4 regions of the Burkholderia anthinoferrum genome follow, and region 1 is predicted to be linked to each of the others. Evidence: riboswitches for the same ligand, from Rfam matches in the RefSeq annotation. Region 1 holds a riboswitch; each other region holds the start of a gene.
The links. Region 1 has a riboswitch for cobalamin ahead of cobG (precorrin-3B synthase). Riboswitches for the same ligand answer to the same signal wherever they lie in the genome.
Positions count from the first base shown of each region.

Region 2: linked by a shared signal. The riboswitch ahead of C5F75_RS05555 (FecCD family ABC transporter permease) and the one ahead of cobG (precorrin-3B synthase) in region 1 are both predicted to bind cobalamin.
Region 3: linked by a shared signal. The riboswitch ahead of C5F75_RS22435 (TonB-dependent receptor domain-containing protein) and the one ahead of cobG (precorrin-3B synthase) in region 1 are both predicted to bind cobalamin.
Region 4: linked by a shared signal. The riboswitch ahead of C5F75_RS17700 (CbtB domain-containing protein) and the one ahead of cobG (precorrin-3B synthase) in region 1 are both predicted to bind cobalamin.

Region 1 covers NZ_LFZP01000032.1:141,105-148,515, forward strand. The annotation lists gene cobM (precorrin-4 C(11)-methyltransferase) at 1-580, opposite strand, end outside; gene C5F75_RS10070 (cobalt-precorrin-6A reductase) at 624-1,355, opposite strand; gene C5F75_RS10075 (cobalt-precorrin-5B (C(1))-methyltransferase) at 1,352-2,440, opposite strand; gene cbiE (precorrin-6y C5,15-methyltransferase (decarboxylating) subunit CbiE) at 2,440-3,702, opposite strand; cobalamin riboswitch at 3,905-4,095, shown strand; gene cobG (precorrin-3B synthase) at 4,164-5,564, shown strand; gene C5F75_RS10090 (precorrin-8X methylmutase) at 5,557-6,183, shown strand; gene C5F75_RS10095 (precorrin-2 C(20)-methyltransferase) at 6,180-6,914, shown strand; gene cobJ (precorrin-3B C(17)-methyltransferase) at 6,911-7,411, shown strand, end outside.
Region 2 covers NZ_LFZP01000019.1:91,191-98,601, forward strand. The annotation lists gene ilvD (dihydroxy-acid dehydratase) at 1-86, opposite strand, end outside; gene C5F75_RS05520 (LysR substrate-binding domain-containing protein) at 224-1,138, shown strand; gene lgt (prolipoprotein diacylglyceryl transferase) at 1,228-2,124, shown strand; gene C5F75_RS05530 (SIMPL domain-containing protein) at 2,246-2,986, opposite strand; gene C5F75_RS05535 (EVE domain-containing protein) at 3,167-3,628, opposite strand; RNA gene ssrS (6S RNA) at 3,737-3,918, opposite strand; gene C5F75_RS05545 (cell division protein ZapA) at 4,000-4,314, opposite strand; gene C5F75_RS05550 (ATPase) at 4,311-4,661, opposite strand; cobalamin riboswitch at 4,816-5,062, shown strand; gene C5F75_RS05555 (FecCD family ABC transporter permease) at 5,105-6,220, shown strand; gene C5F75_RS05560 (ABC transporter ATP-binding protein) at 6,217-7,032, shown strand; gene cobT (nicotinate-nucleotide--dimethylbenzimidazole phosphoribosyltransferase) at 7,094-7,411, shown strand, end outside.
Region 3 covers NZ_LFZP01000051.1:424,619-432,029, forward strand. The annotation lists gene C5F75_RS22425 (alpha/beta hydrolase) at 1-380, opposite strand, end outside; gene C5F75_RS22430 (TetR/AcrR family transcriptional regulator) at 403-954, opposite strand; gene C5F75_RS22435 (TonB-dependent receptor domain-containing protein) at 1,083-3,011, opposite strand; cobalamin riboswitch at 3,227-3,419, opposite strand; gene C5F75_RS36435 (hypothetical protein) at 3,477-3,707, opposite strand; gene C5F75_RS22440 (threo-3-hydroxy-L-aspartate ammonia-lyase) at 3,722-4,696, opposite strand; gene C5F75_RS22445 (helix-turn-helix transcriptional regulator) at 4,748-5,386, opposite strand; gene C5F75_RS22450 (YbaK/prolyl-tRNA synthetase associated domain-containing protein) at 5,383-5,904, opposite strand; gene C5F75_RS22455 (isocitrate lyase) at 6,308-7,411, shown strand, end outside.
Region 4 covers NZ_LFZP01000046.1:7-7,417, forward strand. The annotation lists gene C5F75_RS17680 (DHA2 family efflux MFS transporter permease subunit) at 632-2,056, shown strand; gene C5F75_RS17685 (2OG-Fe(II) oxygenase) at 2,332-3,093, opposite strand; gene C5F75_RS17690 (inorganic phosphate transporter) at 3,373-4,965, opposite strand; gene C5F75_RS17695 (histidine phosphatase family protein) at 5,130-5,720, opposite strand; cobalamin riboswitch at 5,771-5,909, shown strand; gene C5F75_RS17700 (CbtB domain-containing protein) at 5,943-6,152, shown strand; gene C5F75_RS17705 (CbtA family protein) at 6,166-6,888, shown strand; gene C5F75_RS17710 (LysR family transcriptional regulator) at 6,911-7,411, opposite strand, start outside.

The sequences.
Region 1 (7,411 bases):
GCCAGCTCGCGCGATAGATCACCGCCACCGGGCAATCGGCGCCGTAATGCGGCAGCACTTCGTCGACGATGCGCGCGAGATGGCGCACGCCGAGATGGATCGCGAGCGTCGCACGATGCGCGGCGAGCGCGCCGAGCGCTTCGCCCTCCGGCATCGTCGTCTTGCCCGCGAAGCGCGTGAGGATCACCGTCTGCGCGACGCCGGGCAGCGTCAGCTCGACGCCGAGCGTGGCCGCGCATGCGGCCGTGGCCGTCACGCCCGGCACGATTTCGTATGGAATCCCGAGCGCTTTCAGGCGGCGGATCTGCTCGCCGATCGCGCCGTACAGCGACGGGTCGCCCGAATGCACGCGCGCGACGTCCTGCCCTTTCGCGTGCGCGGCGGCAAGCAGCGCGACGATCGCGTCGAGATCGAGTTCGGCCGTGTTGACGACCTGCTCCGCGCGATGACCGTCGAGCACGGCGGCCGGCACGAGCGAGCCCGCATACAGGATCACCGGGCACGTGCGCACGAGGCGCTGGCCCTTTACCGTGATCAGCTCCGGGTCGCCGGGGCCCGCGCCGATGAAATACACCGTCATCGAAATTTCTCCGTCAATTCGTGGGATGAGCCGCTGCGTTGCGTCACGCGCGGGCGGCCGGATCGAGTGCGTCGACGAGCGCCGCGACCGAGTCGAACGCGCGGTCGGCATCGGGCAGCGGCGGCCGGCGCAGCATCACGACCGGCAGCCTGCGTTCGCGCGCGACGTCGAGCTTGGCCTCGGTGGCCGCGCCGCCGCTGTTCTTGCTGACGACGACGTCGATGCCTGCCAGCGCGAACAGCGCGCGCTCGCCTTCGGGCGTGAACGGCCCACGCGCGGCGACGACCTGCGCGCGGGCGTTGCCGGGGTGCGCATCGAGGCAGCGCACGAGCCAGAACTGGTGCGGCGGGATCGCGTCGAGATGCGCGAGCGGCTCGCGGCCGAGCGTGAACAGCGGGCGCCTGAACGGCGCGAGCGCGGCCTCGATGCCGGCCCAGTCGTCGACCATCCGCCAGTCGTCGCCCGGTTGCGGCGTCCACGGCGCGCGTCGCAGCGCCCAGAGCGGCACGCCCGCGGCGCGCGTCGCCGCCGCGGCGTTCGCGCTGATTTGCGCGGCATACGGATGCGTTGCGTCGATCACGAGACCGATGCCGGCGTCGCGAAGATACGCGGTGAGCCCGGCCGCGCCGCCGAAACCGCCGACGCGCACGTCGCAGCGCAGATCGTCTGGCGTCTTGCCGAGACCGGCGAGACTGTAGACATGATGTGGGCCGAGCGTGCGCGCGATCTTCAGCGCATCGCCGGTGCCGCCGAGCAGCAGGATGCGCGGGCTCATCGCGCCTCCCCGACGAAACGGCCCTGCCGGTCGATCGCGAACATCTCGACCGAGACCGACGGCGGCACGATGTCGCGCGCCACCCGCAACGCATGCGCGCAGACGAGATCGCCGAGCGGCACGCCGTCGGCCTGCGCGAGTTTCAACGCTTCCTGGCTCGTGTTCGCGGCGCGCATCGCGGCCTGCAGCGCATCGCTCGCGCCGGCCTCGGCCGCCCACTGCGCGAGCAGCGGCAGATCGATGCTCGAATGGCGGCTGTGCAGGTCGAGATGGCCGGCCGCGAGCTTGCTGAGCTTGCCGAAGCCGCCGCACATCGACAGGCGCGCGACCGGCGCGCGCCGCAGGTGCTTGAGCACCGCGCCCGCGAAATCGCCCATTTCGATGAGCGCCATGTCGGGCAGACGGTAGTGCGCGCGCATCGCGTCCTCGCTCGCGTTGCCCGTGCAGGCGGCGATGTGCGCGATGCCGTTCGCCCGCGCGACGTCGATGCCCTGATGAATCGACGCGATATAGGCCGAACACGAGAACGGCCGCACGATGCCGGTCGTGCCGAGGATCGACAGCCCGCCGACGATGCCCAGGCGAGGGTTCATCGTCTTCAGCGCGAGCGCCTCGCCGCCTTCGACGCCGATCGTCACGTCGAAGCCGCCCGCGTAGCCGTGTTCGGCGGCGAGCGCTTCGAGGTGCGTGGTCATCATCTGGCGCGGCACCGGGTTGATCGCCGGTTCGCCGACCGGCAGCGTCAGCCCCGCACGCGTGACCGTGCCGACGCCCGGCCCGGCATGAAAGCGCACGCCGGGCGCCGCCGCGAGCGCGACACGCGCGAAGATCAGCGCGCCGTGCGTGACGTCCGGATCGTCGCCGGCATCCTTGATCGTGCCGGCTTCGGCGCCCTCGGCCGTGGCGCGGCAGAATTCGAGCCGCATCATCACGCGCTGCCCCTTCGGCAGCACGATCTCGACCGCGTCGTCCGCGTGACCCGCGAGCAGCAGCCGCGCGGCCGCGAGCGACGTCGCGGTCGCGCAGCTGCCGGTCGTGTAGCCGAAGCGTAGCGGCGCGGGCTGTTCGGGGGTTTCGTCGCGCATCACGCGTCCATTGGGTTCGACGTGTTCGACATATGCGACGAGCCGGCCGCGTCTGTCGCGTCGGCCTTGCGCACGTCGTACAGCGTGACGGGCAGCGGCTGCCGCCACGTGTCGAAGCGGCCGAGCGGCTCGGCATGCGCGAGCGACACGCGCGTGAGCGTGCCGCCATGCGCATCGCGCCACGCGGCGAGCGCGATCTCGCCCTGCAGCGTGACCGCGTTCGCGACCAGCCGCCCGCCGGGTTTCAGCGACGCCCAGCACGCGTCGAGCACACCCGGCGCCGTCGCGCCGCCGCCGATGAAGATCGCGTCGGGCGCGGCGAGCCCCGCGAGCGCAGCGGGCGCGCGGCCCGCGACGAGTTGCAGGCCCGGCACGCCGAGCGTATCGCGGTTGTATTCGATGAAGCGCTGCCGCTCCGCATGCGCTTCGATCGCGATCGCCTGGCAGGATGGATGCGCGCGCATCCATTCGATGCCGATCGACCCGCTGCCGGCGCCGACGTCCCACAACAGTTCGCCGGGGGCCGGCGCAAGACGACCTAGCGTCATCGCGCGCAGGTCGCGCTTGGTGAGCTGGCCGTCGTGGCGGTATGCGTCGTCGGGCAGGCCGGGCGTGAGCGCGCGGCGCGGCGCATCGGGCCCCGCCTGGCAGTCCAGCGCGACGAGATTGAGCGCGGCGGTTTCATCGACGTTCCAGTCCTGCGCGAGGCCGTCGATACGGCGCTCGAGCGGTCCGCCCAGATGCTCGAACACGCTGACGCGCGTCGGCCCGAAGCCGCGTGCGGCGAGTTCGGCCGCGACGGCGGCCGGCGTGCGGCCGTCGGCGCTCAGCACGAACAGGCGCCGGCCCGGCAGCAGATGGCGCGCCAGCGTCGCGAGCGGACGCCCGACGAGCGACACCGCGCCGACGTCCTGCAGCGCCCAGCCGAGGCGCGCGGCGGCGAGCGACAGCGACGACGGCGCGGGCAGCACGCGCCATTCGTCGGGAGAAAGCTGGCGGGCGAGCGTCGCGCCGACGCCGAACAGCATCGGGTCGCCGCTCGCGAGCACGCATACGGGCGCGCCGCGGCGCGCGAGCAGCCCCGACAGGTCGAACGGCGACGGCCAAGCTTCGCGCGCGGCCCGCAGCCGGGCGGGCAGCATGTCGAGATGCCGTTTCGCGCCGACCACATGCGTCGCGTCGAGCAGCGCGCGCCGCGCGTGGCGTCCGAGCCCCGCGTAACCGTCGTCGCCGATGCCCACTACCGTCAGCCACGCCGTCATGCACCCTTCCCCATCGTTCGATTCCATCGTGTCGCCGCGCGGCCGTGAAAGCGCCGGTGCAGCCGTCCGCATTGCGAAAAACGGCATGGTACCGTGTTCCACCCGGCGTTTCATCCGCCGGCCCGCCAGCGCCCGATCGTTGCCCGCTTCGCCCGCCGCGAGCGGCCGGCCGGTCGCGAATCGCGGCCGAAATCGGGTATCCTACGGCCGTTCGTTCGCCGGTGCCCCTCGGGGCCGAAGAGGGAACACAGGGCGCCTCGAGCGCCGCTGTGGCTGCCCCCGCAACTGTAGACAGCGAGCCGATCTCCCCCTCATGCCACTGGTTTCACCGGGAAGGCCGGGAGCCGGCGCCGACCTGTCAGCCAGGAGACCTGCCGGCCAGAAAGTGCGTGCGTGCCAGTCGGCGTCGGGCGGGGTGTACCGATGCGTTGGCCGCGGCGCCACACTGTCCCGGTATCCCGTTGAATTCCGCTCCCGATTCGATTCCTGCGTCGCCCGCCGTGCGCCCGTCGGCTTGCCCGGGGCTCGTGCGCGTGGTCGCGGCCGTCGACGGCGGGCTGTGCCGGATCAAGCTGCCGGGCGGGCGGCTCGACGCGCGCCAGGCGCGCGCGATCGCCGCCGCCGCGCGCCTGTACGGCTCCGGTGCGATCGACGCGACCAATCGCGCGAATCTCCAGCTGCGCGGCATTCGCGACGGCGCGGCCGATGCGCTGGCGCACGCGCTGCTCGACGCGGGGCTCGGCCCCCGCGCAAGCGCCGACAACGCCACCGTCGATGCAGCCGCGCTCGCGGCGAGCGACGACGTCCGCAACGTGATGGTGAGCCCGCTCGCCGGGCACGACCCGGCCGCGCTCGTCGATAGCCGCGCGCTCGCCGAGTCGCTGCTCGACATGCTGGCGAGCGAGCCGCGCCGCGGCGAACTGTCGCCGAAATTCTCGATCCAGCTCGACGGCGGCGAAACGGTCGCGGCGCTCGATCATCCGCACGACATCTGGCTGGCGGCGTGGCGTCGCGGCGACGGTGCGATGCGTGTCGCGGCGGGGCTGGCCGGCTGTCCGCCGGTTGCGCGCGGCGACCGGCCGGCTTCGGTCGACGTATCGCCCGATCAGGCCGTCGCGCTGGTTCGCGCGCTGCTGCGCGCGTTCCTCGATCTCGCGCCGGCCGAGGTCACGCGGATGCGCGCGTTGCTGGAGACGTGCGACGAACGCACGCTGCTCGAACGCGCGCAGCACGACCTGCCCTTCCCGCTCGCGGCCGATCCGGCGCTTGCCGACTGGCGGCGCACGCGCACCGACCCCGCGTTGCGCTTCGGCGCCCGCCCGTCGCGCGACGCGGCGCGCTGCAGCATCGGCGCGCAATTCGCGCTCGGCCGGCTCGACGCGGCGCAACTGGAACGGCTCGCGGCGCTGGCCGAAGCCGACGGCGACGGCACGCTGTCGATGACGCCGTGGCAAGGCGTGTTCATGCACGGCGTCCCGAACGCGCGTGCGGCCGCGATGCGCGAAGCACTCGCGTCGCTCGGCCTCGTGTGCGCGTCGTCCGAACCGCTGGCGGCGCTCGTCGCGTGCACCGGCAGCGCCGGCTGCGCGAAAGCGCACGCCGACACGAAACTCGACGCGCGCGCGCTCGCCACGCGTCTCGGCCATCCGCTCGACGTGCATCTGACCGGTTGCGAACGCCACTGCGCGCTGCCGCACCCCGCCGCGCATACGCTCGTCGCGGTGGCGCCCGCGCACTACGACCTTTACCGGCGCGACGCGACCGCGGGCCTCGGCGCCCCGCTCGCGCGCCATCTGACGATTGACCAGGCCGCGGTCCGACTCATGGACGCGCGGCACACCCAGGACACCACCGATGCTTGACTACATTCGCGACGGGCAGGAAATCTACCGCCAGTCGTTCGCGACGATCCGCGCCGAGGCCGACCTGTCGCAGATCCCGCCCGATCTCGAGAAACTCGCGGTGCGCGTGATCCATGCGTGCGGGATGGTCGACATCGTGTACGACCTGCGTTTTTCCGCCGGCGCCGGCACGGCCGGCCGTACCGCACTCGCGGCCGGCGCGCCGATCCTGTGCGACGCGAGGATGGTCGCCGAAGGCATCACGCGCGCACGGCTGCCCGCGGCCAATCGCGTGATCTGCACGCTCGGCGAGCCGGAGGTGCCCGATCTCGCGCGGCAACTGGGCAACACGCGTTCGGCCGCGGCGCTCGAACTGTGGCGCCCGCATCTCGCGGGCAGCGTCGTCGTGATCGGCAATGCGCCGACCGCGCTGTTTCATCTGCTCGACATGATCGACGCCGGCGCGCCACGCCCCGCGCTGATCCTCGGCTTCCCGGTCGGTTTCATCGGCGCGGCCGAATCGAAGGCGATGCTCGACGCCGACAGCCGCGGCGTGCCGTACGTCGCGCTGCTCGGCCGGCGCGGCGGCAGCGCGATGGCCGCCGCCGCGGTCAATGCGCTTGCAACGGAGGTCGAATGACGACGGCGCGCGGACGGCTGTTCGGGGTCGGCGTCGGCCCGGGCGACCCCGAACTGATGACGATCAAGGCGCTGCGCGTGCTGCAGGCGGCGCCGGTGGTCGCGTATTTCGTCGCTAAAGGCAAGAAAGGCAACGCGTACGGCATCGTCGAGGCGCACCTGCTCGACGGGCAGACGCAACTGCCGCTCGTCTACCCGGTGACGACCGAGGCGCTGCCGCCGCCGCTGTGCTACGAGACGGTGATCGCCGATTTCTACGACACCGCGGCCGAGATCGTCGCCGCGCACCTCGATGCGGGCCGCGACGTCGCGGTGATCTGCGAAGGCGACCCGTTCTTCTACGGCTCGTACATGTATCTGCACGACCGCCTCGCGCCGCGCTACGACACCGAGGTGATCCCCGGCGTGTGCGCGATGCTCGGCGGCACGGCCGTGCTCGGCCAGCCGCTCGTCTATCGCAACCAGAGCCTGTCGGTGCTGTCGGGCGTGCTGCCCGAGCACGAACTGCGCGAGCGGCTCGCGCGGGCCGACGCGGCCGTCGTGATGAAGCTCGGCCGCAATTTCGACAAGGTGCGGCGCGTGCTCGACGAACTCGGGCTCGCGAAGCGCGCGCTGTACGTCGAGCGCGCGACGATGGCGAACCAGCGCATCGTGCCGCTCGACGAGGTCGATCCGATGGCGTCGCCGTATTTCTCGCTGCTCGTCGTGCCGGGGGAAAAATGGCAAGGATGACGACGCCGCCCGCGATCGTGATTCTCGGCGCGGGCGCGCTCGATACCGCACGGCGTATCCAGGCGCGTTACCCGGGCGCCCGCGTGCACGGGCTTGCCTCGCGCGTCGACGCCGACGTGTCGTTCGACGAACTCGGCGCGCACCTGCGCGAACTCTATGCACGCGGCTTGCCGATCGTCGCGTTGTGCGCGGCCGGCATCGTGATCCGCTGCCTCGCGCCCGCGCTCGCCGACAAGGGCGTCGAGCCGCCGGTGCTCGCGGTCGCGGAGGACGGCTCGGCCGTCGTGCCGCTGCTCGGCGGGCTGATGGGCGTCAACGTGATCGCGCGTGAAATCGCCGCATGCGTCGGCGTCGCGCCGGCGATCACGACGAGCGGCGAACTGCGCTTCGGCGCATGCGTGCTCAATCCGCCGGAAGGCTATGCGCTCGCCGACCTCGCGCAAGGCAAGCGCTTCGTGTCCGACCTGCTCGCGGGCGCGTCGACGCGCATCGACGGC
Region 2 (7,411 bases), on a different contig from region 1:
TGGTAGCCGAGGGCGTAATACATCGAGCGGTTCGGCGAACGGGCCACGCCTTGCGTGATGTTTTTAGAGCGGCGGTTGTACGACATGGGGAGCTCCATCGTAGTTTTGGCGACGCCGGCGCGAACGGCGTGCCGGTTCGGATCGGTCAAGAATGGAGTGTCCGGTTTGGGATGTCCAATATATTATTCATAGCCTATTAAGTCGTTTTGCGAATGAGTTGAACATGGCCGAACCCACGCCCGACCTGCGCCAGTGGCGCTATTTCGCGACCGTCGCCGACGAGCGCCATTTCGGCCGCGCGGCCGAGCGCCTGTCGATGACGCAGCCGCCGCTGTCGCAGGCGATCCGCGCGCTCGAGGATGCGCTCGGCGTCGCGCTGTTCGTGCGCACCAAGCGCTCGGTGGCGCTGACGGCGGTCGGCGCGGCGCTGTTGCCCGACGTGCGCCGGCTGCTCGCGTCGGCCGATGCGCTGCCGCCGCTCGCGCGGCGGCTCGCGCGCGGCGAGGCCGGCTCGCTGTCGCTCGCGTTCGTGTCGACCGCCGATTACGGGCTGTTGCCGTCGTTGCTTCGAGCATTCGGCGCGCGCTATCCGCAGGTGCGGCTGCAGCTCGCGGAAGCGACGAGTGACGTGCAGATCGACGAACTCGTCGCCGGGCGCATCGACGCCGGGCTCGTGATTCCGCCCGTGCCGCCGCGTCACGCGGCCGGGCTGTCGTACTTGCCCGTCGTGCGCGAGCCGCTGGTGGTCGCGATGCCGGCCGGGGCGTCCGACGCGCCCGAGGACGCGCCCGTGCAGCTCGCCGAGGTCGCCGCGTTGCCGCTCGTGATCTTTCCGCGTCGTTTGGCGCCCGGCTTTTATGACATCATTACGGGCTGCTACGGCGCGGCGGGGGAAACCCCGCGCATCGGCCAGGAGGCAATCCAGATGCAGACGATCGTCAGCCTCGTGTCGGCCGGCATGGGCGTCGCACTGGTGCCGCAATCGCTGCGTAACCTGCGGCGCACCGGCGTGGTCTACCGGCCGCTCGCCGGCGTGGCGCCGGTCGTCGAGACGGGCCTCGTGTGGCGCACCGGCGACGTGAGCCCCGTGCTCGCCGGCTTCATCGACGTCGTGCGCGCGCAGGGCCTCGCCACGTGACGTGAACGACGGCGCGCGATCGCCGTCCAATGCGCGGTCCTGCATGTGTGCGACGGCCGCACCGTATTCGAAAACTTCTTCGCTAACCCATGATCATTCACCCGAATTTCGACCCCGTAGCGATCCATCTCGGGCCGCTGGCCGTGCGCTGGTACGGCCTCATGTATCTCGTCGCCTTCATCGCGGCGATCGTCGTCGGCCGGATCCGCCTGAAGCTGCCGCACGTCGCGGCGCAGGGCTGGACCGCGAAGGACATCGACGACATGATGTTCTACGGCGTGCTCGGTACCGTGCTCGGCGGCCGGCTCGGCTATGTGCTGTTCTACAAGGCCGATTTCTACTTCTCGCATCCGCTCGACGTGTTCAAGGTGTGGGAAGGCGGCATGTCGTTTCACGGTGGCTTCCTCGGCGTGACGCTCGCGATGGCGCTGTTCGCGTGGCAGCGCAAGCGGCACTGGCTGCAGGTCACCGATTTCGTCGCGCCGATGGTGCCGACGGGGCTCGCGGCCGGGCGGCTCGGCAATTTCATCAACGGCGAACTGTGGGGCCGCGTGACCGATCCGACGGCGCCGTGGGCGATGTTGTTCCCGGGCGCGATGCGCGACGATGCGGCATGGCTGCCGAAACATCCGGAACTCGTCGAGAAGTGGCATCTCGCCGACGTGTTCATGCAATACCAGATGCTGCCGCGCCATCCTTCGCAGCTCTATGAAATCGCGCTCGAAGGTATCGCGCTGTTCTTCGTGCTGTTCCTGTTCGCGCGCAAGCCGCGGCCGATGGGCGCCATATCGGCGCTGTTCCTGATCGGTTACGGCCTCGCGCGTTTCACGGTCGAGTTCGCGCGCGAGCCCGACGACTTCCTCGGTCTGCTGGCGCTCGGCCTGTCGATGGGGCAGTGGCTGTCGTTGCCGATGATCGTCGCGGGTATCGCGATGATGGTCTGGGCGTATCGCCGCCGCGCGGCGAACGCGAATGCGGCCGCATGAGGCGGCTGCATGACGCGGTATCGATGCACGCGCGATCGGCGCGAGCATCGATACCGGATGCGCATGAAAAACGCCGGCCCTCGGGCCGGCGTTTTGCGTTTCGGCGACTGCGCGATGCGCGTTACTTCATCTGCACGGAGCCGTTGACGGTGACCGACACGGTGGCCTTGCCGCCTTCGACCGCGATCGGCGCGCTCATCTTCGCGCTGTCCATCGGCGCCGCGGCCATCGCCATCATGCGCGGGTACGGCTGCACGTTGCGGCCGCTGCCGACGTTCACGTCGCGGATCGTGTAGCTGCTGTAGCCGAACGCCTTCGCGGCTTCGTCCGCGCGGGCGCGGAACGACTTGATCGCCTCGGTCGTGAGCTTCTGCTCGGCCGCGCGCTGCGCTTCCGGCGACAGCGAGAACTCGACGTTCGCGACCTGCATCAGGTTCGACAACTGGCCTGCCAGCTTCGACGCCGCGGCGAAATCGCGCGATTCGAGCGCAACCTCGGTGCGGCCGCGCCATGCGGAGATCTTGCCGTCGCGATCGGTGCTCGGATACACGGAGAACGCGCCCGTGTGCGCGGTGACGCCCGATACGCCCTTGGCCTGCGACAGGGCCGCGTCCGCACGCTGGTTCAACTGCGCGGTGAGGCTGCCCGGGTCCTTGGCCTGCTGCTCGTAGAACAGCGTGATGTGGATGATGTCCTGTGGTACGTCGGCGCTCGCCTGCGACGAGAGCGACAACACACCCGCCGGCTCCGGAAAGTGCGGGTTCGCCGTCTGGGCGTGTGCGGCGGGCGACGCGAGCGTCAGCGCGACGGGGACGGCGGCGGCGAGGGCGAGCGACAGCGCGAGTGCGGATTTCTTGGTCATTGTTGGACTCCTTGTGCGAGGGCGCGCACGCGGATCACGCGTGCGCGACGCGGGCGTGCCGCGCGACGAAAAAACGACAGCCGGCCCGATCGGCCGACAGCGGTTGCTTAGGCCGCGCGAACGTGCCGCGAGTTCCGTGACGGCAGGGTGTACTGACCAGATTTGACCTTTGGCGCGTGCCTACTTCATCAACTTTTCGGTGATGAACCGCCATTCGGCGCGCGTGACGGGCGTGATCGACAGCCGGTTGCCACGCGCGAGCACGCGCATGTCGGCGAGCTCGTCGTGCTCGCGCAGCGCGGCGAGCGGCACGAGCGGCGATTTCTTCACGAAGCGCACGTCGACGAGCAGCCAGCGTGGCGCTTCCCGCGTCGATTTCGGGTCGTAGTAGGGGCTTTTCGGATCGAACTGCGTGGGATCGGGGTAGGGCGTCGACGATACTTCGGCGAGGCCGGCGATGCCTGGCTCGGGGCAGCTCGAGTGATAGAACAGCACGCCATCGCCGATCTTCATCGTGTCGCGCATGAAATTGCGCGCCTGATAGTTGCGCACGCCGGTCCACGGCAGCGAGCGCTGCGGTGCGTTGGCGAGATCGTCGATGCTTGCTTCGCCCGGTTCGGACTTCATCAGCCAGTATTGCATGGTCGTGATCGGCGCAGAAGGGGCATGAGGGCCTGCTTGCATGCGCGCGCCGCATGCAAGCAGGCCCTCAAAAAGGAAACGGCATCGGGAACTCCCGATGCCGTTGGATAGGCCCCCACCTTGGCCGCTAGGCCGGCATCCTGAACCTGAGGTTCAGAATTGGTCGCAGTTAGCAGCACTTCGGGTACATCAGACAGAGTGACGCGCGCGCCCGTGCTACAAATTTCCGCAACCGTGCACATGGCATTGGTTCAAGGAATATATGACCTTGGCGAACCAGGCAGGGAAGCTGACTGAACTGTGATTCGATGCGCCAATTTGACCACCGTTGACCGCCGAGATCAAGGGGAATCGACACATCGTTTGAAACGTTACTGCGTCTCGTGCTGTGCGAGCACCGCGCCGAGCTGTTCGTTCATCTGGTGCATTGTACGACGGATTTCCTCGGCCGGAAATGCTTCACCGTGCCGCACGCTCGTTTGCAGCCGCAGCAATTCCGATGCAAGCGACAGCGCCGCCATCACCGCGATGCGATCGGTGCCGCGCACCGAGCTGTTCGAGCGGATTTTCGACATTTCGGCGTCGACGCGCGCGACCGCTTCGAGCAGCGCCGCTTCGGTCTCGGCCGAACAGGCGAGCCGATAGGCCTGACCGAGAATCGAGACTTCGATCTGCTTGGTGCTCATGCATGTTCTCCGTGGCTGGCCGCGTCATCGCCATCCGTGCGCGCCTGCGCATCGAGCAGGTCGAGCTGGTTGTCGGCTTGCTCCGCGCTCTTCGAGCGCGGCAGCTTTTCGAGAATCGCGTTCAGTTTCACCTGGGCGTCGTCGATCTTCGCCGACAACGTGTCGCGCTCGGCCGCGAGCGCATTGCGTTCGTCGCGCAGCTGCGCGAGCTCCGCGCGGACCGTGTCCGCTTCCGCGCGCAATTGCGCGACCTGCTCCTCGAGCGCGAGCCGTTCCGAGTGATAGCGCTTGTTCAGCGAAATCAGACGGCCAATATTTTGAGACAGGGTTTCGAGTTCGTTGAGCATTTGCTGCGTCCTCTAAAGACCCAGCATTTTAGCGCGGAATACCGCGCAATCTGACATCTGTAACGTTTCCAGTCGTAACACCCCTGCTTCTTGCCGCGAATGGGTGCGTCTCGCGCGGGTCCGGACGCTTCCTTGACGCTTGCACGACCGGCTCCTAAACTGGCGCCGCCTCGGTGCTCGCGCGCAGGATGCGCGGTTAAACGGGAAGCAGGGTGCGGGCTCCACGCGCGCCAACCTGCGCTGCCCCCGCAACGGTAAGCGGCCGCGTCGCGTGACGCAGGCCGGCTCGGGCGCGTTTCGCGTGCAGGTCGCACGCGGGCGCGGGCCACTGCGCGTCGTCGCGCGGGAAGGCGAGCCGGACCGCCGCCAGCCCGGATACCGGCCGAGACGGGGAGCCCGCACGGGCTCCATGACGCGCGGCCTGCGGGGAAGCAGGGCGCGCAATGCTTCACGGAACGTTCTTCGATGCCGACCCCAATCGTCCGCCACGCGCCCACGTCGCGCCCGGCCGACTCCCGCAAGCGGATGCGCCGCGCGTCGTGCGTGCGGCCGTGCGCGGCATGAACGCCGCGCGCGCCGCCGCCATCTGGGCCGCGCTGGCCGCCACGGTCGCGCTGCTGTTCGTCGCGTCGCTGTCGATCGGCAGCGTGCCGATGTCGCCGTGGCAGGCGCTCGCGTCGCTCGTGCCGCATGGCGGCGATACCCTCGTTGCCGATATCGTGACGACGCTGCGCCTGCCGCGCGCGCTCGCGGGTTTCGCGTGCGGCGCGCTGCTCGCGCTGGCCGGCGCGTTGTTGCAGGTGCTGCTGCGCAATCCGCTCGCCGAGCCGTACGTGCTGGGCGTGTCCGGCGGCGCGGCCGGCTTCGCGCTCGTCGCGATGATCGCGGGCGGCGCGTGGTGGCTCGTCGACGCATCGGCGTTCGCGGGTTCGCTCGTCTCGGTCGCGCTCGTGCTCGGTCTCGCGAGGCGCGAGGTGTGGCGCGGCGAATCGCGCGATGCATCGCCGCGGCTGCTGCTCACGGGCGTCGTGATCGCGGCGGGGTGGGGCGCGCTCGTCACGCTGTTGCTGTCGCTCGCGCCCGACGCGCGGCTGCGCGGCATCATCTTCTGGCTGACGGGCGACCTGAACGGCGCGACGGCGCCGTGGTTCGCGTGGGGCGCGCTGCTGCTGTGCGCAGGCGTCGCGCTGCCGGCCGCGCCGCAACTGAACGTGCTGCTGCGCGGCGACGCCACCGCGCAAGCGCTCGGCGTGCCGGTCGCGCGCCTGCGCGTGCGGATCTATCTCGTCGCGTCGCTGGCCGCCGCGGCCGCGGTGACGACGGCCGGCACGATCGGCTTCGTCGGCCTCGTCGTGCCGCATGCGTTGCGGCTCGCGTTCGGCAACGACCAGCGGATGCTGCTGCCGGCCGCGATGCTCGCGGGCGGCGGCGGCGTGATGGCGGCCGACCTGCTCGCGCGCACCGCGATCGCGCCCGCGCAATTGCCGGTCGGCGTGATGACCGCGTTGATCGGCGTGCCGGTGTTCCTGTGGATGTTGTTGAGGAGACCGATGCGATGACGGGTGCCGCACTGAACGCCGCTGCCGGCGACATGCGCTACACGGCCGTCGACCTGACGCTGAAGGCCGGCGCGCGCACGCTGCTCGACGGCTTCACGCAGGCGTTCCGCCCCGGCGAGATCTGGTGCGTCGCCGGGCCGAACGGCGCCGGCAAGACGACGCTGCTCGCCACGCTCGCGGGATTGTGGCCGCCCGCCGCAGGACACGTCGAGATCGACGGCCGGCCGCTTGCCGCGTGGCGCCCCGAACGACTCGCGCAGCGCCGCGCGCTGATGCCGCAGCAATTACACGATGCGTTCAGCGCGACCGTGTTCGACACGGTGCTGCTCAACCGCTTTCCGTATCTCGGCGGCTGGGGCTGGGAGCGCGACGGCGACCGCGCGGCCGCGCGCGCTGCGCTCGCGACGTTCGACCTCGCCGCGCTCGCGTCGCGCGACGTGATGTCGCTGTCGGGCGGCGAGCGGCAGCGGGTCGCGCTGGCCGCGACGCTGTGCCAGGATGCGCCGCTGATGCTGCTCGACGAACCGCTCGCGCATCTCGACCTGCATCACCAGATCGACTGCCTGACCGCGCTGGCTGCGTGGCTCGCGGCCGGCTCGCGCACGGTGATGTTTTCGTGTCACGACCTGAATCTCGCGCGGCGTTTCGCGACGCATGCGCTGTTGCTCGACGGCCGCGGCCATGCGTGGGCCGGCCTCGTGCACGACGTGCTGACGCCCGAGCGCGCGAGCGACGCGTTCGGCTATCCGCTCGTGCTGATCCGCGAGAACGGCCGCGATGCGCTGCTGCCGGCGTGGCCTGCGCGACCATGACCTTTCCTGTTCCGACTTTTCCGATGCGCGGCGCATGCCGCGCGCACGACACGGCTCCTCGATGACGACTCCGACCCAATTCCCGCCCGCGATCGCGCCGCTCGACGACGCATTGCGCCAGCGCCTGCAGCATGTGATCGACCACAAGACCAAGCCGCCCGGCAGCCTCGGCCAGCTCGAGGCGCTCGCGCTGCAGATCGGCCTGATCCAGCGCTCCGAGCGGCCGGTCGTGCAGCGTCCCGTGACGATCGTGTTCGCGGGCGACCACGGGATCGCGGCCGAAGGCGTTAGTCCTTACCCGCAGGCGGTGACCGCGCAGATGGTCGCGAACTTCCTGGCCGGCGGCGCGGCGATCAATGCATTCTCGGGCGTCGCGCAG
Region 3 (7,411 bases), on a different contig from region 1:
TGCGCGCCGGCGCGGCACGCGGCGCCGCCGCCGACGACCAGCGCGCCGCCATGCAGATCGATGTAGGCGCAGGCGCCGGAAGCCGCGTCGTCGGGTGTCGCGACATGCACGTCCGCATCGCCGACGCGGATCGTCTCGACGCTCGAGCGCAAATAGCCGGCGAGCTGCTCGACCGCGGCCGTGTAATGCGCGTCGGCACCGGCCTTCACGCGCATCCATGCGTCGATGTCGTCCGGCGCCGGCATCACGTGCAACGCATTCAGCGGCACCCCGTCGTCGCCGGTCAGGCGTTGCAGCGCGGCGCGTGCTTCGTCGCTGATCGAGGTCGGGAAGGGCACGACACGGCTCGGCAGCACGACGCCGTCGGGTTTGTCTTTCATTGCTTGGATTCCGTTCGGTACGTCATGCGGCCGAAGGCCAGTGGCGCAGCATCACGTCGAGCGCATCGAGGCTGCGTGCCCACGACACGTCCGAATCCGGCGCGCTGTGCGAGAAGCCGCCGGCGCTTTCGAGCGTCACGTAGCCCATGAAGAAACCGCCGAGCAGGCGGATCGCATGCGCCTGTTCGCTATCGGGCAAGCCGTAGCTGCGCAGCACCGCTGCCGTCATCCTGACGAGTTGCCCGCCCGCGCTTGCGGTGGCGCGCCCGCCGCTCACCGGATGGCGCGCGGCCGCGAAGCGGCCCGGATGCGCACGTGCGTAGTCGCGATAGACGTTGGCGAGCGCGGCCAGCGCGTCCTTGCCGGTGCGGCCGGCCAGCGCGTCGGCGGCGCGCTCGGCCAGCTCCTGCAGCGCGAACAGCGCGATCCGGCTCTTGAGATCGTCGAAGCTCGCGACATGGGAATACAGGCTCGCCAGCTTGACGTCGAAATGCCGCGCGAGCGCTGCGCCGGTGAGTTGCTCGAAGCCGGTTTCATCGGCGAGCTGCGCGCCGGCTTCGACGAGCTTGTCCACGGTAATGCCGGCACGCGCCATGACGAATGCTATGCGGGTTAGTCAAAAAACTAATTTTATTAGCTTTTGCCGTGCTGTCAATTTTCCGCGCGTGCCGGTGTGGTGCGTCGCGCCGCTGCGTGGGGCCGTCAGAACGTATAGCTCACCTTGCCGAACGCGGTGCGCCCGAGCGTGTTGTAGCCGTACGCGGTCATGTATTGCCGGTCGAACAGGTTCGACAGCGACGCCGACACCGTCAAGTGCGAATTGATCCGGTACGACGCGCGCAGGCTCACCGTCAGGTACGACGCCAGATACTGCCGGTTGGCCGGGTCGTCGAACGTCGAGCCGCCGTACAGCAGCGACGCGCCTGTGCTCAGCGCGTGCAGCTTCAGTTCGTCCCACGTGTGGTCGACGTTCAGGCTGACCGTCTGGCGCGGCCGGCGGCTGAGCCAGGTCTGGTTGGTCTCGTCCTGCGGATTCAGGATGCCGACCGCGACGCTCACCGGCGTCGAGCGGCCGATCGTTCCCTTGTACGACAGGTCGATGCCGCGAATGTGCGAACGGCCGATGTTCATCGGCGAGAACGTCGCCGGGTTGTACGCGATCAGGTTGTTGACGCGCGTGTCGTAGATCGCCGCGGTGAACATGCCGTACGCCGTGTTCGCGTCGAGCGCGGCCTCGACCGACGTGCTGCGTTCCGGGCTGAGGTTCGGATTGCCGTAGCCCGGGTAGTACAGGTCGTTGAACGTCGGCAGGCGGAACGCGTTGCCGTACGACACGCGCGCCGTGTAGACCGGCGTGATCGCCCACGACAGCGCGGCGTTGCCGGTGTTCACCGCTTGCCCGGCGATGATCTCGTGACGGCCGGCGACGAACATCGTCACGTTGCCGAGCGTCGCCGACTGGTGCAGCGAGAACGCGGAATCGTTGCGCGTCGGCACGCCGCCGGGAATGTCGACCGGCAGGAACGCCTGTTCGCGCGTGAAGTCGTACGCGAGCTTCGATTCGCCCGACAGCGGCAGCCCGAACAGGTGGAAACCGTGCGCCTGATGGGTCAGCGACGTCGACGTGCTGATGCGCTGCGAATTGATCTGGTCCGTCGCGAGGGCCGGGTTGTCCGCGTAGATGAACTGGCGATCGTTCGCATAGCCGAACGACTGGTCGAACTGCGTATCGGGCGTGATGTCGAGATGGAATGCGACGCCGGTCGTCAACTGGTGATCGCGTTCGCGATTCGCGTAGCCGCTGTTGTCGTAGGACAGATCGGAGCGGTGGTACAGCGCGAACGTCGAGATCGACCAGTTGTCGCGCGCATAGCCGAGCCGCGCGTCGAGATCCTGCGCGTGATACGGGTTGCGGCCGTCTTCGTGGCCGTAGAAGAAGGGCCGCGTCGCATCGATGCCGGCCGTGTTGTAGTCGTGCAGCCCGAGCGAATAGGTGAGCCCGCCCAGCGCGGCCAGCGGCCCGGTCGACGGCACCGTGCCCGACGTGCGGAACTGCGTGTCGAACGTCTTGTTCGAGCCGCCGCCGAACGACACGGTGGTCTGGTTCGGCTGGTTGGCGGCGCGGCGCGTGAAGAGTTGCACGACGCCGCCCATCGCGTTGTTGCCGAACGATGCGGCGGCCGGGCCGGAGATCACCTCGACGCGCTCGAACGCTTCGGTCGGCAGGTCGGCCCACGGCGCGATGCCGGTGGTCGGCGAGCCGATCCGGATGCCGTCGATGAACACGGCGACCTGGCTCGCCGACGAGCCGCGGATGCTGACCGACGCGGACGAGCCGGGCCCGCCGTTCTGCGCGACGGTCACGCCCGGCAGCGTCGCGAGCGCTTGCGTGATGCTCGGGTCGGCCGGCGACAGCCGGTCGAGATCCTCGCGCGTGAGCACCTGCGTCGACGCATAGCGCCGGTCGAACGATTCGGGCAGGTGCCGCGTGTCGGTCACGCTGATCGTGGGCAGGTCCGCGCCTGACGCCAGTGCCGCGGGCTGCGCAGGCGCCGCGTCGCCGGCCGCATGGGCGAGCGGGGAAAGCAGCGCGGTGGCGGCGGACGTGGCAAGCAGGTGACGAAGGTTCATGAGACAGCGGGACAAAGCGTGTGACGTGTACGGCGACCGTGAGCCGGGGGCCGGCAGGGGATGCATGCCGACGGCGTGTCGGGGCGGCGCTTCCGGCCGGGAAGCGGATTCGGGAACGATGGACATCTGACGGATCCTGAGGTCGGGTCGTCCATGCAACAGGCGGCCGCCAACGGCGGTGCTTGCACATCGGGACACCCCGCCCGGTGCGGCTGCTGGACCTCGGGTCGATGGCAGGTCTCCTGGCTCGCGGGTCGCCATCCGTGCGGGCCTTCCCGGTTTCCCAGTGGCATGCGGTGGCACGGATTCGCCGCTCACAGTTGCGGGGGCAGCCGCAGATTCGAGACGTCGCCTCGCCTGCGTTCCCTTTTGATCCCATCCCTGGGAACCATCAGCGCGCAAGGGTAATGGCGCGCGGTCGGGCACGTCAATCGTCCGGGCGCGCGCGGATGCGAAAAAACGTCATTACCCGGTGTCGGCTTTCCGGATGCTTGCGTTCGAGGTGCCCGGGCGGCGTTTCAGGTCTGAAGAAACGGTCGGGTTCGAACGCATCCGTCGCATCCGCGCGGCGGCGATCGCGCGCGTATTCATGAAGACGCCTTCAGACCGACTTCGGGACGACGACGTAATCAGTCCGGGGCGCGAAACCTGGCGCGACGTGGAGGCGGGGCGGTGCGCGCATGACAGGATCTTCATGCGCGCCGCGACGCTCAGGCCGGTGCCGACACCAGCGCGCAGAAGTTCTCGAGATCGACGTTGCCGCCGCTGATCACCACGCCGACGCGCTTGCCCTGCAGCGCGTCCTTCATCCGTCGCACGGCGGCGAACGCCAGGCAGCCGGTCGGCTCGACGACGAGCTTCATGCGCGTGGCGAAGAAGCGCATGCAGTCGACCAGTTCCGCGTCCGTCGCGGTCAGGATGTCGTCGACGTCGCGGCGCAGGATCGGGAACGTAAGGTTGCCGACGTGCTGCGTCTGCGCGCCGTCGGCGATCGTGCGCGGCGTGTCGATGTGCACGATCGTGCCGGACCGGAACGATTGCTGCGCGTCGTTGCCGGCTTCGGGCTCGACGCCGTACAGCTTCGCGTGCGGCGACAGCGCGCGCGTGGCGAGCGCGGTGCCCGACAGCAGCCCGCCGCCGCCGAGCGGCGTGAACACCGCGTCGAGCGGCCCGACTTCGTCGAACAGTTCCTTGGCCGCGGTGCCCTGGCCGGCGATCACGTCCGGGTGATCGTAGGGCGGAACCAGCGTGAGCCCGTGCTTTTCCGCGAGCTCGCGCCCGATCTGCTCGCGATCCTCGGTGTAGCGGTCGTAGGTCACGACGTTGCCGCCGTAGCCGCGCGTCGCGGCTATCTTCGCGGCCGGTGCGTCCTGCGGCATCACGATCGTCGCGGGAATGCCGAGGATGCGCGCCGACAGCGCGATTGCCTGCGCATGGTTGCCCGACGAGAACGCGACGACGCCGTGGCGGCGCTGTTCCGCGTCGAAGCGCGACAGCGCGTTGAACGCGCCGCGGAACTTGAACGCGCCCATGCGCTGCAGGTTCTCGCACTTGAAGAACACCTGTGCGCCGAGCGCGTCGTCGATCGTCCGCGACGTCATCACCGGCGTGCGGTGCGCATGGCCTTCGAGCCGGGCCGCGGCGGCGGCGACGTCGTCGTACGTGGGGAGAGTCGGAGAATTCATGGTCGCTCGGGGTCGAAAAAGTCAGTCAACTGGAATGCGGGGCGCGCCGCGTCACTTCGCATCGTTGTAGACGGTGGCGCGCGACACGCCGAGATGCTGCGACACGATCTCCATCGCGCGGCGCACCTCGAGGAAGCCGTCCGCCTTCAGCGTCTGCATCAGCTCGCGGCGCTGGTCGGTCTTCAGCTCGCGCGGCGTCGTCGCGAGGCGTGTCGCGAAGGCGTCGATGCGCTGCCGGATCGCGTCCGCGCCGGCCGGGTCGAGCGTTTCGACGACGGCTTCGCCGTCCGTGCGGCAGAACTGGCTCAGCATGCCCTGGAAGCCGCGGAACAGCGTGACGTCGGCATTCAGGCACAGCGCGGCCACGTAGCGCCCGGTCGAATCCTTGATGCCGATCGACGTGCTTTTCGCAGTGCGGCCGTCGGCGAAGCGGTTCGGATAGTTCGCGAGCACCTGCGGGAAATCGTCGTCGGCGATGCGCGCGAGGCCGAGTTCGGTTGCGGGATCGCCGACCGCGCGCCCGGACAGGTTGTTGTGAATCGCGAGGATCGCGTGCTCGGGCGTGCGCAGGTCGTGCACGACGACCTCGGTGAACGGCGCGAACATCTCGCCGAGCCCTTCGGCGATGCGCTGCACCTGCTCGATCAGCGATGCCTGCTCCGACAGCAGTGGTTTGCGGTTCGTGCTCATGCGTGCTCCTGCGGGGCGGGGGCGTCCGTCGTCTCGGGGCGCGTGATGTCGGCCAGCAGCGGGCGCGCGATCCGGACGTAGTCGGCTGCGTCGAGCACGACCGAGCGGTCGAGGCGGCCCGCGTTGAACGCGATCTCGGCGTTGCGCTCGACCAGCGCCGGATCGACGACGAGCGTCACGTTCGCATCGAATACGAACGGCGGCACGGCACCCATCACGCAGCGCGTGACGGCGGCCGCGAGGTCGGGCGAGGCGAGCGTCGCCTTGCGCCGGCCAAGCGCATCGGCGACCTTGCGGAAGTCGATCTTCAGGTGGCCGGGAATTACCGCGAGCGCGGTGGCGCCGCCGCCGTCCTTGAACGTGCAGAGCATCGCCTTCGCGCCCTGTTCGGGGCGCGTGCCGCGCAGCGCGGCAATCGCGTCGGATTTGCCTTCCGCTGGATGCTCGAGCACGCGGAAACGCGCGCCGGCGGTAGTCAGCAGGTCGCAAAGCGTGTCGAAAACGGGAGAGTCGTTCATGGCGCTCCGGGAGGCAGGCAGAGGCGCAGACGCGCTGGGATTAAAGAATTGTCCAAGTATAGACGTTTTGTCGCAGCCCTGACAAAGGCGAGACCGGTCGTCGCTGTCCGGCCTTGCCGACGCGGCCCGTTCTCCAGCAGCCGAAAGGAGATTTCATATCGCGGAATTCGCATCGGTTTCCCGCCGCCGCGTTTTACCGCCGCTTGAAACCGTGTTTTGCATCGCAAAAACGCTTGGCTATCTCATTGAAAAACAACAAAAATTTATATCTTATGTCTTATATAAGACTTGACCGAAATGTTGCCGGACGGGATTACTATTGAGTCCATGCAGTTCGCTTCGTCACACGCGGCGGGCACGCTGAACTCTTTACTCAAATGCGCTTCGTTCCCAGGAGATAGACATGTCCCAATATCAAGACGACATCAAGGCAGTGGCTGGCTTGAAGGAAAACCACGGCAGCGCGTGGAACGCCATCAGCCCCGAGTATGCGGCCCGCATGCGTGCCCAGAACAAGTTCAAGACCGGCCTGGACATCGCGAAGTACACCGCGAAGATCATGCGCGCCGACATGGCCGCGTACGATGCCGATCCGTCCAAGTACACGCAGTCGCTGGGTTGCTGGCACGGCTTCATCGGCCAGCAGAAGATGATCTCGATCAAGAAGCACTTCAACAGCACCGAACGCCGCTACCTGTACCTGTCGGGCTGGATGGTCGCCGCGCTGCGCTCGGAGTTCGGCCCGCTGCCGGACCAGTCGATGCACGAAAAGACCTCGGTCAGCGCGCTGATCCGCGAGCTGTACACGTTCCTGCGCCAGGCCGACGCCCGTGAGCTGGGCGGCCTGTTCCGCGAGCTGGATGCGGCGAAGGACCCGGCTGCCAAGGCCGCGATCCAGGAAAAGATCGACAACCACGTCACGCACGTCGTGCCGATCATCGCCGACATCGACGCCGGCTTCGGCAACGCGGAGGCGACCTACCTGCTGGCCAAGCAGTTCATCGAAGCGGGTGCGTGCTGCATCCAGATCGAGAACCAGGTGTCGGACGAGAAGCAGTGCGGCCACCAGGACGGCAAGGTCACGGTGCCGCACGAGGACTTCCTCGCGAAGATCCGCGCGATTCGCTACGCGTTCCTGGAGCTGGGCGTGGACGACGGCATCATCGTCGCGCGTACCGATTCGCTGGGCGCCGGCCTGACCAAGCAGATCGCCGTGACGAACCAGCCGGGCGACCTGGGCGATCAATACAACTCGTTCCTCGACTGCGAGGAGCTGTCGGCCGATCAACTGGGCAACGGCGACGTCGTCATCAAGCGCGACGGCAAGCTGCTGCGTCCGAAGCGCCTGCCGAGCAACCTGTTCCAGTTCCGCGCCGGCACGGGCGAAGCGCGTTGCGTGCTCGACTGCATCACGTCGCTGCAGAACGGCGCCGACCTGCTGTGGATCGAAACCGAAAAGCCGCATATCGCGCAGATCGGCGGCATGGTCAGCGAGATCCGCAAGGTG
Region 4 (7,411 bases), on a different contig from region 1:
GACCGTGAAACGACTCTACGCCGATGATAGTGCGGATTCCCGTGTGAAAGTAGGTAATCGTCAGGCTCCCTCAAGCCAGAAACCCTCGCCCGACAAGGCGGGGGTTTTTGCATTTCGGCATCCCGAAAGGCCGGCGGCGAAGCATTGCCGAGGCTACCTACGCCGAGTCCCGCTGCGACGTAATGAATAGCAGTGCAGACCGGTCAATCCTGCGCTCCGTTATTCTCGGGTAGCGGCCGTTGTACCGTCCTGAATCTCCCAGCACCTCCTTCCGCTAACCGTACCATCCGTCTTCAGGATCGATTCCGGCCAATACTGCACATTCGGCGACGACGTTGCGACCGCTGATGATGAGCGATGTTGATCGACAGCGATCGATGAATACTGCCTACTGACGAAAAATCCCTGCATCTGCCCGTCCTTCGAGGCGCCGTGTCATACGCACCACTCGGCGATCGCAGCACGACATCATCATAAAAATCTATGCGCATAAAGTTCATTCGCGCGACATGCCCGGCAGAGCGGGAAGCAAGCCCTTCGGGGTAATATCATCGCTCGTCCCGATTCCCCGGCGCTTGCCTGCATCCGCCGGCGGTCGGCGCTTTTTTGTATTCCGTCTTCTGCATCGTTCATGACTGACAGCCCCGCTCAAAGTGGTCGGACGACCGACTTCTTGCCGTATCTCGTCGCCGCGACCTTCTTCATGGAGTACCTCGACACGACGGTGATCGCGACCGCGCTGCCGCAAATGGCGAATTCGTTCGGCGTCGGACCGAACGCACTGAGCCTCGGGATGACGGCCTACATGCTGGCGCTGGCGGTGTTCATCCCGATCAGCGGCTGGATCGCGGATCGCTATGGTTCACGCACCGTCTTTGCGAGTGCGATCGTCGTCTTTACCGGCGCGTCGGTGCTGTGCGGGCTGTCCGACGGGGTGATGTCGTTTACGGCTGCCCGGCTGCTGCAGGGTGTCGGCGGGGCGATGATGGTGCCGGTCGGGCGGATGATCGTCGTGCGCAATACCGAGAAGGCGAGGCTGATGCGCGCGATCGCGACGATCACGTGGCCGGGGATCGTCGCGCCCGTCGTCGGGCCGCCGATCGGGGGCTTCATCACGACCTATGCATCGTGGAGATGGATCTTCCTGTTGAACGTCCCGTTCGGCCTTGCCGCGCTCGTTTGTACCTGGCTGATCGTCCGGAATACGCGGGCCGACGAGCAACGGCCGCTCGACTGGGTCGGCTTCGTGCTGGCCGGCGGCGCATTGACCTGCCTGTTGATCGGCACCGAAGCGGCTGGCCAGCAGGATGTCGATTTCACGCGCGCGGGTGTCCTGGTGGGCGCGAGCGTGCTGTTCGGCATTGCCGCTTGGCTGCATGCGCGACGCTGCGCGCATCCACTGCTCGATTTCACGACGCTGAAGGTGCCGACGTTCTCGGTGACCGTGATCACCGGCTCGATCACGCGGATGGCGATCAACGCCGTCCCGTACCTGCTGCCGCTGTTGTTCCAGATCGGCTTCGGGCTATCGCCGTTTCAGTCCGGCCTGCTGCTGCTCGCGAGCGCGCTCGGCAATCTCGGGATGAAGGCGGGCACGTCGTGGATCCTTGATCGTTACGGCTTCCGGCGCGTTGCGCTCGTCGACGTCACGATCGTCGGCATTTTCACGATCGCATGCGGCTGGCTGACTGCGTCGACGCCGTTGGCGATCACGCTGTTCGTCGTATTCGTCTACGGGCTCACGCGTTCGATGCAGTTCACGACGCTCGCGACGCTGGCCTATGCGGATATCCCGCCTCAGCAAACGAGCGCGGCCAGCACGCTGTGGAGCGCCGCGCAGCAGATGACGATCGGGATGGGGATCGCGTTCGGTGCATTGTCGCTGCGGCTCGCAGCATGGGGGCGCGGCGACGCGGCCGGCATGCACTACGTGCTCGACGATTTCCGCTGGGCGTTCGTCGCAGCGGGCGTGCTCGCGCTGCTGACGTTGCCGGGCTATGCACGGCTGGCCTCCGATGCCGGCGACCGGCTGCGGGCCAACATGGCGCGAGGATAGGCCGGACTGGCAATCGTATCGGCGGGGCGACAGGTGAGCGCGGATGTTTTACAGCACTCACCCTGAAGGGCCGATTCGTTTCTGCGTGGATCGCTTGACGGTCGGCGCAATCGGTATTCAGTCATTGCGGGCACGCGGCCTTCTGGTCGATCGTGCTTTGTCGGAACGCTCTCGGAACGATAGCGTGCGGTGCCGCGGCGACCATGCATGGGATGCGCGACAGGGGCGGGACGAGACAGCAGCCGTCCGTCCCGATGCCCGCTATCCACTACCCGCTATTGCGCGTCATGGAAGATGATGCCGACCGTATGGCGGTGGCCGCTTCGAATCCGGCTGACGCCGTGCCGCAGGTTGACGCGATAGACGCCGCGGGTTCCCTGCACGGGCCGGCCGTGTACCGCGAAGATCACCGCGTCGCCTTGTGTCAGCGGCACCACTTCCGCACGCGACTGCATGCGTGGTCGCTGTTCCGTCAGCACGAATTCCCCGCCACTGAAATCGCGGCCCGGCGCCGACAGCAGGATCGCGACCTGCAGCGGAAACACGTGCTCGCCATACAGGTCCTGATGGAGGCAGTTGTAGTCGTCGGCACCGTATTGCAGGATCAGCGGTGTCGGTCGCGTCTGTCCCGCTGCGTGGCAGCGGTCTAGGAACGTCGCATGGTCTTTCGGATAACGGACGTCGCATCCGAGCGCCCGGTTCCAGCGATTCGCGATCGGCGCGAGATGCGGGTAGATCGTCGCGCGCAGCTCGGCGATGACCGCGGGCAGCGGATATGCGAAATACTTGTACTCGCCCCGGCCAAAGCCGTGCCGCGCCATCACGACGCGTGAACGATAGAGCGCATCGCGCGGATAGAGCGACGCGAGTGCATCGCACTCGCGTGCCGACATCAGGCCCGGCACGCGCGCGCATCCGTAGCGATCGAGCTCGGCATCGACGCTCGGCCAGTCGAGGGTGTCGACGCGCTGCGCGATGTCCGGCGAGTCGACGGCGGGTTGCAGATCGGCAATGTTCACGGGCGTACCTCGGGGCATCGGCAGTGCGGCGTCGTGCGGTCGCGCACGGTCGGATTCACGATGAAAGTTGATGAACCCAGTCTAGCTGCGTCCACATGCCGATACGCTCCAGATCTTGCGCTTTAATTCGGGCCAGGAAGCATTGAAGGCGCGGCATCGACACACTGAATGTTGCGACGTGCCGGAGCGGAGAAGCGTAGAAGCGTAGAAGCGGAGAAGCGGAGAAGCGGAGAAGCGCCATATCCCACCTGCCGCGGCGGATAGCCGGCGATCGCCCGCCACCCGCCGCGTCCGCGATCAGGCCAGCGACCGGAACAACCAGTAAAGCCCGGCCGCCAGCGCGATCGACGCCGGCAGCGTCAGCACCCATGCGAGGACGAGGCTGCGCACCGTGCTCCATTGCAAGCCGGAGCCGTTCGCCGCCATCGTGCCCGCGACACCCGACGACAGCACGTGAGTCGTCGATACGGGCAACCCGTACACGTCGGCGGCGCCGATCGTCAGCATCGCGACGAGTTCGGCCGATGCGCCCTGTCCGTACGTCAGATGCTGCTTGCCGATTTTTTCGCCGACGGTCACGACGATCCGCTTCCAGCCGACCATCGTGCCGAGACCCAGCGCGATCGCGACGGCGACCTTCACCCACGTCGGAATGAACTTGGTCGCGTGGTCGAGCTGCGTGCGATAGTTGTTGATCGCGAGCTTGTCGTCGGCCGCGAACGCGGGCTGGCCCGACTTCTCGATCAGGCGAATGGCTTCGGAGACGAGATACATCGTGTTGCGCACGTTGTCGACGTCGCGCTGCGGCACGGCCGCCATCGAGCCCGACGCGCCGACGGCGGTCGCGAGCGACGTGGATAACTGCGCGACGGCCGGCAGCACGGCGGGCGTCAGTTCACGATGCTGCACGTAGTGTTCGACATCGGCGCGCGGGTTCGCGGACGGCGCGACGCCGTTCGTATACTTCCCGAACGTCGCGGCCGCCTGGTTCGCGACGGCCACGAAGGTCTGCGATTCGGCGGGCGTGACGGCCTTGTTCAGCGCATATGCGGTGGGCACCGTGCCGATCAGGATCAGCATGATGAGGCCCATTCCTTTCTGCCCGTCGTTCGACCCGTGTGCGAACGACACGCCGGTGCAGGTGAGGATCAGCAGGCAGCGAATCCAGAACGGCGGCGGCTGGTCCTTCGGCGGTTCCTTGTACAGCTCGGGAATCCGCACGACGGCCTTCAGCGCGAGTAGCAGCAGCGATGCACACAGGAAACCGACGATCGGCGAGAGCAGAAGCGACTTGCCGACGCCGAGCGCCTGGCCCCAGTCGACGCCGCTCGTGCCGGACGGCCCGTGCATCAGCTGGTTCATCAGCCCGACGCCGATGATCGAGCCGATCAGCGTATGCGAGCTCGAAGACGGCAATCCGAAATACCAGGTCGCGAGGTTCCAGACGATCGCGGCGATCAGCAGTGCGAACACCATCGCGAAGCCCGCGCCGCTGCCGACCTGCAGGATCAGCTCGACCGGCAGCAACTGCAGGATGCCGAAGGCGACGGCACCGCTCGAGACCATCACACCGAGGAAGTTCCACATGCCCGACCAGATCACTGCGACGTTCGGCGTCAGCGAGTGCGTATAGATCACGGTGGCGACCGCATTCGCGGTGTCGTGGAAGCCGTTGACGAATTCGAAGCCGAGCGCGATCAGCAGCGCGGCGCCGAGCAGCAGATACGGGAACAGCGTCCCTTCGCGGACCGGCGCCAGATCGGCGAGCAAGTGCGTGGCGATATAGACGGCGCCGAGCACGAGCACCAGCAGGAACGCGGCATAACCGATCTGCCTGTTGCGTGCGACGGAGCCGGGATGGTGCGGGGAGGACGAAGCGGGTTGATTCATGACGGCATCTCGTGAGGGAACCGCGTCCGATCCTAGCTGCGGCTAGCAGTCAGTTTGATGACAGTTGGGACGACGAACGGTGCGTCTTACGGGATGTAAGGAAAGCGGCGGCATGTGACGCGTCGGGGCGCATCGTCTACCCACATCGTGAACGAGACAGTGGCCTACGCACCCGTGTCGTGCACGTCGTCTGTCGCGGCCAACGTCCAGCCGCCGGGCGACGCGACGAACGTCGTGCACGACAGCGGCGCGACGTCGAGGCGGGCGGCCGCCTCGCGATCCATCCGCAGCACGTGCGCGATGGCCGCGCGGACGATCGGTGCATGCGTGATCGCGACGACATCGCGATCGCGCGGCAATGCGGCCAGCCATGTGCCGACCCGATGCGCGGCGGCGTCGAACGATTCGCCGCGATGCGGCGACGCGGACGGCGAGCCGATCCATGCTGCAAGTTCGTCGGGCAGGTCGCGCGCGAGATCGTGCAGCCGCTTGCCGCGCCAGTTGCCGTAGTCGAGGTCGCGCAGCGCATCGTCGATATCGGCGTGCAGCAGCCCGAGTGCGTCGGCCGTCTGCCGTGCGCAGCGTGCCGGGCTGCACAGCACGAGCGAGCCGGCAACGCCCATCCATCGGCCGCGCAACGCAGCGGCTTCGGCGAGCCCGAGTGCGTCGAGCGGATCGTCGTCGGGAAACGTGCCGGTGCGCATGGCGCGGGTCGATGCGTGCGCGATCAGGCGCAGCGAGGCAGGCAGGGTCATGTCGGTTGTCGGATGATCCGGAACGGGATGTGCTTGCCCATGTGGCATCGCTTCAATACGCGAACGTTCGCGCGTACAATTCGCCCGATACGAAGCGCGGAAGCCGGTGCAATTCCGGCGCGGTCGCGCCACTGTAACCGGAGAATCGATGATCCCGGAAGCCAGACCTGCCTTCGTACCCATCCATCATTTGTCGGGGCGCGATTCCCCTGAGGTGCATCCATGAGCGAAGCAGTGCTGAAGCCGGCGGTCGTGCCGGCACCCATCCCCGTCCGTGAGCTGTTGCCGTGGGCCGTGTTCGTCGGCCTGATCCTGCTGCTCGCACTCTATTTCGTCGGTGCGGAACAGGGCGCGACGTCGCTCGTGCCGGGCATGGTCGTACACGAATTCGTCCACGACGGCCGCCATCTGCTCGGCTTTCCCTGCCACTGACGCGGAGTAAAAGATGGTCGGAAAGCTGCTCATGCGCGGGATGCTCGCCGGCATCGCCGCGGGCCTCCTCACGTTCGGTTTCGCGAAAATCGTCGGCGAACCGCAAGTCGATCAGGCAATCGCCTTCGAGGAAAAAACCACCGCCGCCCAAGGCGAGGCGCCGGAGCCCGAGCTGGTCAGCCGCCACACGCAGGCCGGCCTCGGGCTGCTGACGGGCGTCGTGACCTACGGCGCGGCATTCGGCGGGCTGTTCTCGCTGGTCTTCGCGTATGCATACGGGCGCGGCAGCCGCCTGCCGGCGCGCCCGCTCGCCGCGTGGCTCGCGCTGGCGGCGTTCGTCGCGCTCGTGATCGTGCCGAACCTCAAGTACCCGGCCAATCCGCCGTCGGTCGGCGACCCCGACACGATCGGCTATCGCACGGGCCTGTTTTTCCTGATGATCGCGATCTCGGTGGCGACGATGGTGTTCTCGGTCAGCGTGCGCCGCCATCTGCTGGCGAAGCTCGGGCAGTGGAACGCATCGATCGTCGCCGGGCTCGTGTTCGTCGCGATCATCGCGGCCGTGCAGATCGGGCTGCCGTCGGTCAGCGAGTTGCCGGCCGATTTCCCGGCGGCCTTGCTGTGGAAATTCCGCGTGGCGGCCATCGGCATGCAGGTGATCATGTGGACGACGATCGGCCTGCTGTTCGGCGCATGGGTCGAGCGCGGCGAGCGCGCGGGAATGCGCGCCGCCTGACGCGCGGGGCAACCGGGCGCGCCTAGCGCAGCATGCGCGGCGCGCTCCACGTCGATTCGCGTGCCAGCGCGACGAACGCGGCCAGATAGTCGATCGATGCATCCGCTTCACGGATGCCGAGGAAGATCTGCTTCGCGATGCCCTTCTTGCCGAGCTTGACCGGCACGACCGGCATCCGGTCCGCGTACTCGTCCGCGAGCCACCGCGGCAGCGCGGCCACGCCGCGCCCGCTCGCGACCATCTGCAACATGATGTCGGTCGTCTCGATCGACTTGTGCCGCCTCGGCACGATGCCGGCCGGCGTCAGGAACTGGTTGTAGATGTCGAGCCGATCGGTTTCGACCGGGTACGTGATCAGGATCTCGTCGGTCAGCTGCGCGGGCGTCACGTAGTCGGCATGCGCGAACCGGTGCGAATCCGCGACCACGAGCACCTGTTCGTAGTCGAACACTGGATCGAAACGCAGCCCCGGCTTGTTCAGCGGATCGGGCGTCACCAGCACGTCGATGTCGTAACCGAATAG